Regions from separate parts of the Brevibacillus sp. NRS-1366 genome, predicted to be linked through region 1. Evidence: riboswitches for the same ligand, from Rfam matches in the RefSeq annotation. Region 1 holds a riboswitch; each other region holds the start of a gene.
The links. Region 1 has a riboswitch for S-adenosylmethionine ahead of ACIFQN_RS14755 (2,3-diketo-5-methylthiopentyl-1-phosphate enolase). Riboswitches for the same ligand answer to the same signal wherever they lie in the genome.
Positions count from the first base shown of each region.

Region 2: it holds a riboswitch for S-adenosylmethionine, as region 1 does, so the genes downstream of both, ACIFQN_RS14190 (homocysteine synthase) here and ACIFQN_RS14755 (2,3-diketo-5-methylthiopentyl-1-phosphate enolase) in region 1, are expected to answer to the same signal.
Region 3: it holds a riboswitch for S-adenosylmethionine, as region 1 does, so the genes downstream of both, ACIFQN_RS19885 (homoserine dehydrogenase) here and ACIFQN_RS14755 (2,3-diketo-5-methylthiopentyl-1-phosphate enolase) in region 1, are expected to answer to the same signal.
Region 4: it holds a riboswitch for S-adenosylmethionine, as region 1 does, so the genes downstream of both, ACIFQN_RS29585 (pyridoxal phosphate-dependent aminotransferase) here and ACIFQN_RS14755 (2,3-diketo-5-methylthiopentyl-1-phosphate enolase) in region 1, are expected to answer to the same signal.

Region 1 covers NZ_JBITPN010000021.1:106,608-109,786, reverse strand. Annotated here, with positions in the region: gene ACIFQN_RS14760 (2-hydroxy-3-keto-5-methylthiopentenyl-1-phosphate phosphatase) at 1-429, opposite strand, end outside; gene ACIFQN_RS14755 (2,3-diketo-5-methylthiopentyl-1-phosphate enolase) at 426-1,640, opposite strand; SAM riboswitch class I at 1,794-1,900, opposite strand; gene ACIFQN_RS14750 (sigma-70 family RNA polymerase sigma factor) at 2,076-2,573, shown strand; gene ACIFQN_RS14745 (anti-sigma factor) at 2,563-3,179, shown strand, end outside.
Region 2 covers NZ_JBITPN010000020.1:111,674-114,322, forward strand. Annotated here, with positions in the region: gene ACIFQN_RS14185 (3D domain-containing protein) at 1-464, shown strand, start outside; gene ACIFQN_RS14190 (homocysteine synthase) at 589-1,893, opposite strand; SAM riboswitch class I at 1,987-2,094, opposite strand; gene ACIFQN_RS14195 (hypothetical protein) at 2,210-2,452, shown strand.
Region 3 covers NZ_JBITPN010000022.1:639,743-642,921, forward strand. Annotated here, with positions in the region: gene glpK (glycerol kinase GlpK) at 1-339, opposite strand, end outside; gene ACIFQN_RS19885 (homoserine dehydrogenase) at 584-1,855, opposite strand; SAM riboswitch class I at 1,938-2,047, opposite strand; SAM riboswitch class I at 2,220-2,326, opposite strand; gene ACIFQN_RS19890 (methylated-DNA--[protein]-cysteine S-methyltransferase) at 2,796-3,179, opposite strand, start outside.
Region 4 covers NZ_JBITPN010000051.1:81,723-84,901, forward strand. Annotated here, with positions in the region: gene ACIFQN_RS29585 (pyridoxal phosphate-dependent aminotransferase) at 1-1,074, opposite strand, end outside; SAM riboswitch class I at 1,174-1,300, opposite strand; gene ACIFQN_RS29590 (MFS transporter) at 1,422-2,831, opposite strand; gene dmpG (4-hydroxy-2-oxovalerate aldolase) at 2,828-3,179, opposite strand, start outside.

The DNA.
Region 1 (3,179 bases):
GCAGTGATCGTCGCAAGAGTGCGGCCATGTAATGGTGATTCGTTCACCTGAGAAATCACTGCCATTGCAGTAGATCGGCACACCGGATAGATCAAACGGGGAGAGGATGGGCTCCACGAAAAAGTCGATCCCTCCGCTCGTGATCAAAAGCTCGATGCCTTCCTTGCGGCAAAAGCTGACGAATTCGGGGAAGCCAGGACGAATCGTGGCTTCGTTCACGATATAGTCTACAATCTCTTGGCGGAGCGAGGAGGGGAGCAGTTGAAACAGTTTTCCAACGCCCTCCTGCACGCTTATTTTTTGGGAAAGGATCTGCTCAGTCAACGCTTCCCATTCTGGCGGAGCAAACTTGCGGACGATTGCAACGATGTTGTCTTTTTCGGTAATGGTTCCGTCAAAATCACAGAACAAGACTAGTTTTTTGCTCACTGTCCGCCACCCCATTTTTCCAGAGCGATGGCAAGCTCCGGTGATTCGGACGCGGCGTCCTTCAGGGTGCGTCCGGCTGTGACTGCTCGAATTGCAGCGACGAATGCTTTAGCTCCCGCCGTAGCTCCTCCTGGATGACCGTGGATGCCACCGCCTGCATTGACGATTTGATCGAGTCCGAAGTCGTCAAACAACTGTGGAACCAGTCCGGGATGGATACCAGCAGATGGAACCGGGAAAGAACGTCTTATTCCACCCAGGGGCGCCGTAAGATTTTTGGCGAGCTGCAGGGCTTCCGATTTGTCTAAGGCGACGTTGCCGTATGGAGATGGGAACAGGACCAGGTCTGCCCCGGCAATCCGCATCAGTGTACCGAGCAGAAGCGGGGTTGCGATCCCGTAATCAGGCGAAGGATAATAGGCGCCAGCTAATGCCGGGTGGGCCATGATAGGCACGTGGACATCCGGATCTTGTGCCAGTCGGTGCAGAGCATCGAAGCCAAAGGCCAGTACGTTGAACAGCAAACAATCAGCGCCAGCGTCTACTGCACGCTTTGCTTTTTCATTCAGTTCATTCACCGGGCCGGTCAGATTGGCTGCGTAAAGAACCGGTTTGCCCGTTTCGGCTTCTGTTTCCAGAGCGATTTCTTTGAATGCTTTGATCCGATCCAAAAAGGGAGCGCGGTCATCTGCAAAGAAAATTTCGTCATCTTTGACCAGATCAACACCGCCCAATGCCTGTGCCCGGAATTGGGTTTTCAGATCATCGAAGGGAAGACCGAGGCATGACTTGAAGATGCTCATCAGCAGCGGACGATTCTGTGCGCCGAGGCGATTTCGCAGCCCATCGATCCCGTATTTGGGTCCGGGAAAAGCGGCGAGAAACGAATCAGGAAAGACTACGTCAACTAGCTTTATCTTGCCGTCCATGGATAGTTTGCCGAAGATGCCCGTCAAGAGAGACGGAATGTCAGCTGTAAAATTGCGAGTGGGGTAGCTGACGGTAATCAGACCGCGTGTTTCCCCGTTCTCCAGTGTTTCCAGCGGGGTGGCACTCACAGCTTCACCCAGGTATGGCTGCAGCTCTGCTTGTTTTGCGGCAGGCAAGTCAGTCCAGGAACCGACAGTCATTCCTACGGCAATCGCTGCTGCTTTCTTATTCAGATCCTTGGCTTGTGTTAGATAGGTTACGAGGATACGTTGCTCACTCATGCCAGGGCTAATCCTCCTTTTCAATGTGTGCGAAAATGCAAAATAGCCTCCCCGTTGAGCAGGGAGGCGGTTGTCGACTATAAAAGAGTCTTCGTCTCCTCTCATCTCTCGGGTCAGTAGTCGAGACGCGCAGAAGTGATTCTCCTGTCTCGACTCTTATCCGTTGGAATTAGCACCGTTTCGCTATCTAGACAAATAGTAGAATAGCGCCGGTTGCCGGGCATCATAGGGCCAGTCCCTCAGCCAGCTCGCGATAAGAGTTATGTGGTTCACACGATTCATGTGCGATACCCTCATGATATGACGTTCTGAGACGGGAGTCAAATTGTTTTTCCGTCGGGTGTGCTCGCCTGCGCAAGGAAATTTGACGAGAGCTGAAACTTTTTTTCGCCATTCGCGTGGTAATGGATGAAAGGGTGTGGAAGTGTTGGGAAAGTGAGCTTGGAGGACGTGTACAAACTGCACGTAAACGATATCTACCGCTATCTTTTCCGGCTGACACGGGATGCGAGGCAGGCAGAAGACCTGACGCAGGAGACGTTTTTCCGCGCCTTTTTGTCTCTCGATGATTACCGCGGGGAAAAAGTCAGACCATGGCTATTCAAGGTTGCCTATCACGCTTTTGTGGATTGGCATCGCAAACAGATGAGGCGACCTTTGCAGTTGGTAGAGCATCTGGCGGAAAGAGAAGATCATCTGGTGGATGACCCTGCCGAAACAGTCGTGAACAAGGAAATGTGGGAATGGGCGAATGAGCTCCTTTTGCAGCTTCCGGAAAAGCAGAAACAGGTGATCCTGCTCGCTGCGATGCCATTTTCCTATGCAGAAATCGCGGAAATATTGGAAATAGACTTGGCTGACGTGAAGCGCTCCTTGTTTCGAGGGCGACAAAAGATGCGAAAGATGTGGAGGGATGGAGTAGATGACGAATAAGGACGATGACATTCGGGAGCAAAAGCTGCTCAGATACCTTCGTGGAGAGATGACAGACGGGGAAGAAAAGCGACTGGGGGAAGAAGTAATCAGAGATGAAGATTATGCCCAAAGGCTGGAGCGGCTTCTTTTGGGGGAAGAGCAAGGACAGGACTCTGGCAAACAAGAGCTTGCGGCACTCACGGAAGAAAAGCAGCGAGCCATCATTCGCCGGGGAAAATGGAAGATGCGTCTGTCCAATTCTGCATTCACGATGGGGCTTACGTTCATCGCCGGTGTTTTGCTTTTTGTGGTGAACGGCTGGTTCGGTTCACTCATGCATGACGATTTGTTCCGGGTCGCCAAGGACATGGTCAACTTCACACAGCCGGGTGTCACTGTAGGTAGCAGCGGCTCGCAGGTCGGTTTATTTTACGGAAAGATCACCATGGAATTGCGCGAACAGGTAGGGAGTGAGGTCAGCAATGCCGGAATTTTTGAGAGCACCAACATCTTGTGGAAAAGCAGTGCCAGTCCCCAATGGACAAACGGGGTCAGGGAGCAAAAGCTCTTTTTCCGCTACCCGACAGGGGAAAAGATGACTCTGGATGAGACGGAGCATTTGCG
Region 2 (2,649 bases), on a different contig from region 1:
TTTACCTGATTTCCAAACGGTTCAACGTGCCATTGGAATCGGTCCAGAAGGCAAATCCTGGGGTGGACCCACAGAATCTGCGACTGGGGCAGAACATCCAGGTGCCCGTAGCCAATCATGTAAAAACAACAGCTGGTCAACCTCGCTCTTATAGCAAAATGATTAAAGCTGTGGCAACCGCCTATACTGGTTCAGCGGAGGAAAACGGCGGATGGGCTGGGGTGGATTACTTCGGAAATCCACTCAAAGTAGGTACGATCGCAGTCGACCCGGCCGTGATTCCACTTGGCTCCACCGTATACATCACCGGGTACAAGCATGGCTCCCTTCCTGCAAAAGGCATGATCGCCAAAGCAACCGACATCGGCGGAGCAATTAAAAATGCTCGGGTGGACATTTATGTGCCTGGTAGTGACGCTAGCGACTTTGGAACGCAAAATGTTCAGGTTTATGTGCTGAAGTAATCGAAAGGATTACTGCATACATACGGACGAATGTATGTAAGGAAAAAAGCTCGATTTTAAAAGAACTGAGACTGCCGTAATCTACGGCAGTCCCAGTTCTTTTTTTATCGGTGCACAGGCGTTCTTATGAGATCACAGAGGACACTACAGCCTTCTTCAATGCCTGCTCCAAATCGCCAATAATATCATCAATCGCCTCTGTCCCAATCGACAGCCTGATCAACCCCGGAGTCACACCTGCCGCTGCCTGCTCTTCTTCATTCATCTGCTGGTGCGTAGTACTCGCAGGATGGATGACCAGCGACTTGGAATCGCCTACGTTTGCCAGATGGGAGAACAGCTTCACGGATTCGATCAAGGCCTTGCCTTCCTTCACGCCGCCGCGAATGCCAAAGGTAAGAATGGCGCCTGCACCTTTTGGCAAATATTTCCCCGCCAGTGCATGGTTAGCGTCTCCCTCGAGGCCAGGATAGCTGACCCATTCAACTGCTGGATGACTCGCAAGGTATTGTGCAACTGCCAGCGCGTTCTGGCTATGGCGCTCCATACGCAGGTGCAGCGTTTCGAGCCCTTGCAGGAACAAGAAGGAGTTGATCGGTGCTACTGCAGCTCCGATATCGCGTTGGAGCTGGACGCGCGCTTTAATGATATAAGCCAGAGGGCCGACTGCCTCTGTATAAACGACGCCATGATAGCTCGGGTCTGGAGTCGTCAAGCCAGGGAATTTTCCATTGTTCCAGTCGAATTTACCGGAGTCTACGATGATGCCGCCAATCGCTGTTCCGTGTCCACCGATGAATTTGGTAGTGGAGTGGACGATAATATCAGCGCCGTGTTCAAATGGACGGCACAAAATAGGGCTGGCAAAGGTGTTGTCGACGATCAGCGGAACGCCGTTTTCATGAGCAATGTCGGCAATTGCTTGCAGATCGGCGACGTTAATGCGCGGATTGCCAATTGTTTCGCAAAAGAGTGCTTTCGTCTTCTCGTTGATAGCAGCACGGAAGTTCTCTGGGTTGGACTGGTCCACAAAGTGAACTTTAATGCCGAGACGCGGGAGGGTATGGGCAAACAAATTGTACGTGCCGCCATAAAGACTGCTGGACGCTACGATTTCATCTCCTGCGTGAGCGATGTTGAGAATGGAAAAGGTAATGGCAGCTTGACCAGAGGAGGTAGCCAGCGCGCCAACGCCACCTTCAAGGAGGGCTACGCGTTTTTCAAAAACATCTTGTGTCGGATTCATGATCCGGGTATAGATGTTGCCCAATTCTTTAAGTGCAAACAAATTGGCTGCGTGTTCTGTATCGCGGAACACATAAGAGGTCGTCTGGTAAATAGGAACAGCACGCGAGCCCGTTACAGGGTCAACCTCTTGTCCTCCGTGTACTGCGAGTGTTTCCGGCTTCCATTGTTGTTGATCCGACATGATCATCTCTCCCTTTTTCTATGGTAGAATGAAGACAAATAAAAACGGAGCATTCTCCTGAGAAGAAGAAGGCTCCGGTCATACGCGGGCTTGCACTCATCTCTCAGAATCTATTGATTCTGCAGGAATTGGCACCGCGCATCGCTTGACGCTGGTTGCCGGGTTTCATAGGGCCTGTCCCTCCACCGCTCTTGATGAAAAAGTGTGTAAGTTATTGTTGTCATAATTGTATGAAAAACATTGCTTTGCTGTCAATTATAATTATTAGTTATCGGGGTGGATTTTGAGGATATTTACGTACCTGACGACAGGAGGAATGAAATTGCAGGATGAATCGACGAATCAGAAAAAGCTGGCGCTAAGAATCGCATGGATCATTCCCAATGTTTTCTGTTACGCGCTCGTCATCTACTTTGGCTTTTATGTGATAGACAATGCGAGTGAACTAAAGGAAATCAATGAATTTGGCAAGTGGGTATTCATGCTCTTTTGCCTTCTGCTGGCTTCGCTGTACGGATCTTTTCGCATTTTTACGTGGATCAGGGCAGGGAAAATATAAAAGTGGGATTACAGCGAGAGCGATCCTTTGGGCGATCTGAAGAAGCCCCCTCCTATGGCGTTCTGGGTGACGAGTAAACGACAGAACGGTGGAACAGTAAAAGTCGCTAGTTAAATAGAAAGAAACCCCATAATGTTTGGGGTTTCAAAGGCAATGGGGAGAGCAATCGACTGCTCTCCTTTTTGACGCTTTTTAAC
Region 3 (3,179 bases), on a different contig from region 1:
CTGGGTGGTTTGACGTGACTGCCAGACGATGGCATTGTAGATCGGGACTCCGGTCTTTTTATCCCAGACCAATGTGGTTTCGCGCTGATTTGTAATCCCGACAGCAGCGACCTCACTCGCGGAAATGTTGTGGCTGGTCAGTACCTGTCCGATCACCGCCACCACTGACGACCAAATCTCGAGTCCATCGTGCTCTACCCAGCCCGGTTCCGGAAAAAGCTGAGTAAATTCCTTCTGTGCCACACCAGCGATCTTCCCTTCCTGATTGATCAGGATCGCCCGCGTGCTCGTCGTTCCCTGGTCAATGGCTAACACGTAGCGTTTCTCTCTGGATGTCATCCGCTTCGCCTCTCTTTCCCTGTCCTTTTCTGTCATGTGCAAGAAGGATATTTCTATTCCTACCTATATTTGAGAAAAAACAGATGATCCCTCTTTTTCAAGCAGACAGAATAAAAAGGCGAAAGCGATTTTCTTACTGAATCAGAAAGTATGAACCTCGCGAATCCGCTTACTGATTCAGCAAGAATAACCTTCCTCTAAAACGCGGTCGCTCCTCCTTGAGGAGGCCTCGATAGAGGTTTTCTTATGATTCAGCAGATTCCAAGATCGGAAAGCGGCGCACGGACAAGCCAAAGTCACTCGTCAGAAGCGCTTCGTGTTCTTCATTTAACCCACTTGTAATCAGTCCGGCGCGCAATACGCCACCCAAATCGAACTGGACCTTGAGTTTGCTGATGCTCACCCCAGCCGCTCGCAAAAAATGCAGGACGCGATCAGGTGTTGCGGATGGACATGATCCTTCCAAATAACACAGCGAACGCTGGCTCGCCTCTGGCTGCGCTGCCAAATGCGAAGCCGTATTTTCTCTCCAGACCGGATGAGGCGTGAATGGCTGGGTCAACAAATAAGCCAAATCCTCCACAACCGCGCTGGCTGTTGGAAGCTCTCCTGCCCCTCTACCTGTAAACAACAGATCTCCTACGATATTACCCGATAGCTGGACAGCATTGAAAGCGTCCTGGATTTGTGCCAATGGGTGACCAAGAGGCAGCATTGTAGGCTGAACGGAAAGACGAATGCCTTCATCGGTTTGATACGCTTGGGCGATCAGCTTAATCCGGTAGCCTAGCTCACTAGCAATACGGATATGTCCGGCTGAGAGATCTGAGATCCCTTTTCGCACCACATCTGCCAAAGGGAGAGATTCTCCATAGACCAGTTGTGCCAGGATATACAGTTTATACATCGCATCGAAGCCCTCTACATCAGAACGAGGGTCTGCTTCGGCATAACCCAGCTCCTGCGCCTGCTTCAGCACTTCTTGGTAGGAGAGCTGCTCGGCTTCCATCTTGGTCAAAATGAAGTTGGTCGTCCCGTTAAGAATTCCGCGTACACCGCTGATGTCATTGGTTCTAAGGAACTGACGGAGTACACTTAAAATGGGAATACCTCCCGCTACGCTTGCTTCATAGGCCAAGTGCACTTGGTGCTGGTTAGCCAGTTCAACCAACTCTGTTCCTCTTTTCGCCAGCAGTTCCTTGTTTGCCGTTACCACATGGCATCCTTTTTCAATCAACGCACGGACATAATCATAGGTAGGATCAACTCCCCCCATCACTTCCACTACAATATCTACATCGCTTTTTAATACGTCTTCAAAGTTTGTTGTCAATATGGATGGTTCTACGTGAACCGCGCGTTCTTTTTCAGAATCTCGTACCAACGCTTTTACGATTTCGATTCGTTTGCCCAAACGGAGTGACAGCTTCTCCTGCTGGGAGCGAATCGTTTTAATTACCCCTCCGCCTACTGTTCCCAATCCCAACAATCCCACTCTTACTACGCCTACGCTCATCCTGACCACCCCATACTCAAATTGAAAAACAAAAAAGCCATCTTCGCTAAGAAGAAGGCTTTGGGCATCGCTGCTCCCCTTCTCCTTATCTCCCAGGACGCTTTTGTCCTGCAGGAATTGGCACCTTGTCACATACTGCGTGACGGTTGCCGGGCTTCATCGGGCCAGTCCCTCCACCTCTCTGGATAAAGAAAAATATGAATTTTTGTACTTCGGAGAATTAGAAAACCTGGCTGCGCCATGCCTTTTGGCAGAGCCGCGGTTGCACTTATACTGGATAAGAATTTTATAAATTCTTATCTGTATTAAAAAAACCTTCTTCACTTAAGAAGAAGGTTCGCATTCACTTATACGAGACACCCGCTTCTTATCTGCCGAGATGCACGATCTCGCAGGAATTGGCACCTTGTCACATGTCGTGACGGTTGCCGGGCTTCATAGGGCCAGACCCTCCACCTCTCTGGATAAGAATAATGTATTCTGTTGAGCTTTATTCTAAGAAATTCCATACCATCCGTCAACAAAATTCTTTCTTTTCAATAAAGACATTTTGTTGAACGCAAGCAAACGCATGGTGATAAGAGAAAAGTGTCCGGTTTGCGGGGCGTGCGCGCAGATTTGGCCGGGAGTGCTCAGCATCTTTTCAAAAGAATGTTCTACTCGGAAAACAGGCATTCTACTTCCTCCTTGCTGCAGCATGCACAATACAGCTGATGCCCGTCACTCTCCTTTAGAAGGATCCTTTCTTCCACATACCCGCACCCTTGACAAATGAACAGCTCAAACATGGCTTGACCTCCCGATCCGTTCCGGCTTGTCTTGTCAGTATTTCCTTTTCAATTATTTCTAGCCCAACACAAAACAGGCACTTCTCACGATCGAATCGAACGTTAGAAATGCCTGTTTTTCACTTATGCAGCTGCGTTTCACTTTTCTGCGATTATTCTGCCCGACCATGGATGGTTTTGGGAGAAACGAACTGTTTTTCGTGTTCAAGCAGCCACTCTTTTCTCCATAACCCACCCGCGTAGCCGGTTAAACTGCCGTTCGCTCCCACAATTCGATGACAGGGAACTACGATACTCAAGCGGTTTTTCCCATTCGCATTCCCGACTGCCCGTACTGCCTTTTCATTGCCGATCGTTTTGGCGAGGAAGGAATACGAGGCTGTCTGTCCAAATGGTATCGTTGTTAGCGTATGCCAGACGGTCTTTTGAAAGCTCGTCCCAGCCATCGAAACGGGAAACGAGAATTCGCGCCGAGTTCCTTTAAAATAGTCATCGAGCTGCTGGTAACAATCCCAAAACACCTGCGGACAATTCGC
Region 4 (3,179 bases), on a different contig from region 1:
ACCAAAGCCATTACCGGGCGCTACAACTACATGCGCTTTTTCCAGTAACAAATCTGAAAACTCGACCGAAGAAAAACCACTTGGAATAGGAAGCCATGCGAAAAACGAACCTTGCGATGGCTGTGCTTGCCAGCCAATGCGGTGTAAATTCGAGTACAAGGCATTGCGGCGACCTTCGTATACAGCAACCAGGTCACGGACGCACTGCTGAGAGCCTGTCATCGCACGAGCCGCAGCCATCTGGACCGCCCCGAACAGACTGACGAAATAGTGGTCTTGAATCAGATTAATCAGACGAACCAACTCACGATTGCCAACCATTGCACCTACACGCCAGCCGGCCATGTTATACGTTTTAGACAGGGTGTAAAATTCCACGCCTACTTCCTTTGCACCTGGCACTTGCATAAAGCTGACAGGTTTTTGTCCGTCGTAGCTAATCGCGCCATAAGCGAAGTCATGGCAAACCACGATCTCATTTTTACGGGCAAAACGAACCGTCTCTTCATAAAATTCAAACGGTGCATTGACCGCAGTCGGGTTGTTCGGGTAGTTCAAGAACATCAGCTTGGCCCGCTCCAAATCCGCCTGGGAGATTTGGCTGTAATCCGGGAGAAACTGATTTTCCGACTTGAGTGGCATCATCACCATCCGACCGTCTACAACCGCTACGCCTGACCAGTAATCAGGATAGCCTGGATCTGGAACCAAGGCTACGTCCCCTTTGTTCATCAGCACCTGGCAAATTTCCACGAGACCGGTTTTGCTGCCAAACAGAATAGCCACTTCTTCTTCGGGATCGAGATCTACATCGAATTCTTGTTTGTACCAGTGTGCCACTGCCTGCTTTAGTTCCAGTCGTCCTGAAAAAGGCGGGTATTTGTGATGAAGAGGCTGCGCCGCTTGGGCTTGTAATTCTTCGATAATATGCTGTGGTGTGGGCAAATCAGGGTTGCCTTGGCCCAGATTGATCACATCATGACCTGCCGCGATCACTTTGTTTACTTTTGCCACCAGTGTAGCGAAAAACTGGGTCGGTAACCGATCAATCATGTCGGAGGGGTGAATGCGCATCTTTCTTCATTTCCTTTCTGTCGGGTCCTGCTTTTTTATCAATGTACTGCAAAAACCCCTCTTTCTTTACAGAAAAAGGGGTAGATCAGCTTCGTCACGTCCTTATCTGCCAGGAATGTATCCTGCTGGAATTGGCACAGCATCTGTATCCACCAGGCATAACTGTATGGATCAGATCCGCTGCCGGGTTTCATAGGGCCAGTCCCTCCACCTCTCTACATAAGTAAAGCACACGGAATATAATGTTTTTTAGCAATTTTATCTTACTTGAGAGGGGTTTGCGTGTCAAGTTGCGCGGATATCATTTGGCAAAAAATGGGTTGCATCCTTCAAATGATCGGAATTTATTAAGTAAGTTTCCTGGAACAACCAACGATCAGGAGCCCGGCGCTTATACCTGCCGTCACGACGGCAATAAAATGCAAACCTGAAGTCGTCACCGTGCCGTCGAAAATAAGCCCGAGCAAACTGATGGAAAAAATGGTGCCTATTGAACGGAACGTCTGAAACAAGCCAGAAGCGACGCCCGTTTCCTCCGCTTTCGTATGGCTGTACAGTGCCGTGAAAAGCCCCATGTTGTACATTCCATTGGGAATCCCAATGACTGCTACAACGAGCAGAATGATCGCAACAGGCGTATTTGGTCCAATCGCAAGCAGGAGGAGCGTACCGATCACGAGCACAATACCGCCGATAATGATGGGCTGTCGGTAACTTGAACTGCGAATCATTCGGACAGCGAGAGGCGTCGTCAATACGCCGATCCCCGCGAAAGGAAGCATTAATAATCCGGCCGTCTGCGCTTCATATCCTCTAACTTGACCTAGCCACATGGGCAAACCGAAGAAGAGCGAATAGAAGACGAAGTTCATGCCGGCATACTGAACAAATACGGAAGCAAGCCGAATATTCGAGGTTAGCATTCTTATGTCCAGAAACGGCTTGTCTGTGCGCAGCTCCCGCAGAATCAGGAAAGCCGCAGCGATCAGAACGACGATCAGCAACCACCACTGCGTTCCTTTGCCCAGCGAGAAAAGGAAAAAAATCAAGCTTGTGAACATGGCGCTGAACAAGATAATTCCAGGCAAATCCAGCAAGTGAAATACGCTTCCACGTTCTGCTGAGGATGGATTCTTCCTGTCCGCGGGAATCCATCTGAAAGCCAGAATGAGCACGACTAGCGCAATCGGTATGTTAATCCAGAAGATAGACTGCCATCCCGCATTCGTAACGAGCAGGCCGCCCAGCGTAGGTCCGAATGCAGCCATTACGTTTGCCGTGATGGACAGTAACCCAAGCGCCGAAGCCGAGCTTTTGCCGTCATCGCCGTCTACCGTCCCGGAAATGGAGCGAATGATCGACAGACCTGCCGGAAAAGCACTTGTGGTTCCAAATGCTTGCAAGACCCTTAAGACCAGCAGCCAACCGAATGACGGCGCCCAAATGGAGAGGAGGCTGCTGGCGATAACCAGAGTCATTCCGATACAGAACACGCGGCGAGGTCCGAATAGGTCCGCAATCTTGCCCATCAGCGGCTGGCCTACCGTCGCCGCCAAGTAGAAGCTCGAAATCAGCCAGGTTACAGTTGTTATGCCAATTCCGAAATCGGACCCGATTTCCAGCAGCGCGACGGCGATCATGGATGAATTCAGCGGGTTGAGCAGAACACCGAGCGCAACGACCCACGTAATCCGTTTCATCAATTGCTGCCGGTCTGACCCATTCGCAAAAGCCGTCATGCCGCTTGCAGATGTCATCGCTTATTCGCCATTTCTGCCGCAACATCCACGATCATATCTTCTTGTCCACCGACTACTTTTCGTTTCCCGAGTTGAATAAGGATGTCGCGGGAGTCCACGCCAAATTGTTGGGCGGCCCGCTTGGAATGTAGCAGAAAACTGGAATAGACACCGGCATACCCTAATGCCAAGCTATCCCTATTGATTTCCTGAGGAGCCTGAAGAATAGGAGCGACTACATCTTCTGCCAAATCCATCATTTTATAGAGGTCGATCCCTGTCGAAATGCCTAGTCGATCAAGTACTGCAACCAGAACCTCGGTTTGCGTATTTCCGGCACCCGCGCCCAAGCAACGAACGCTTCCA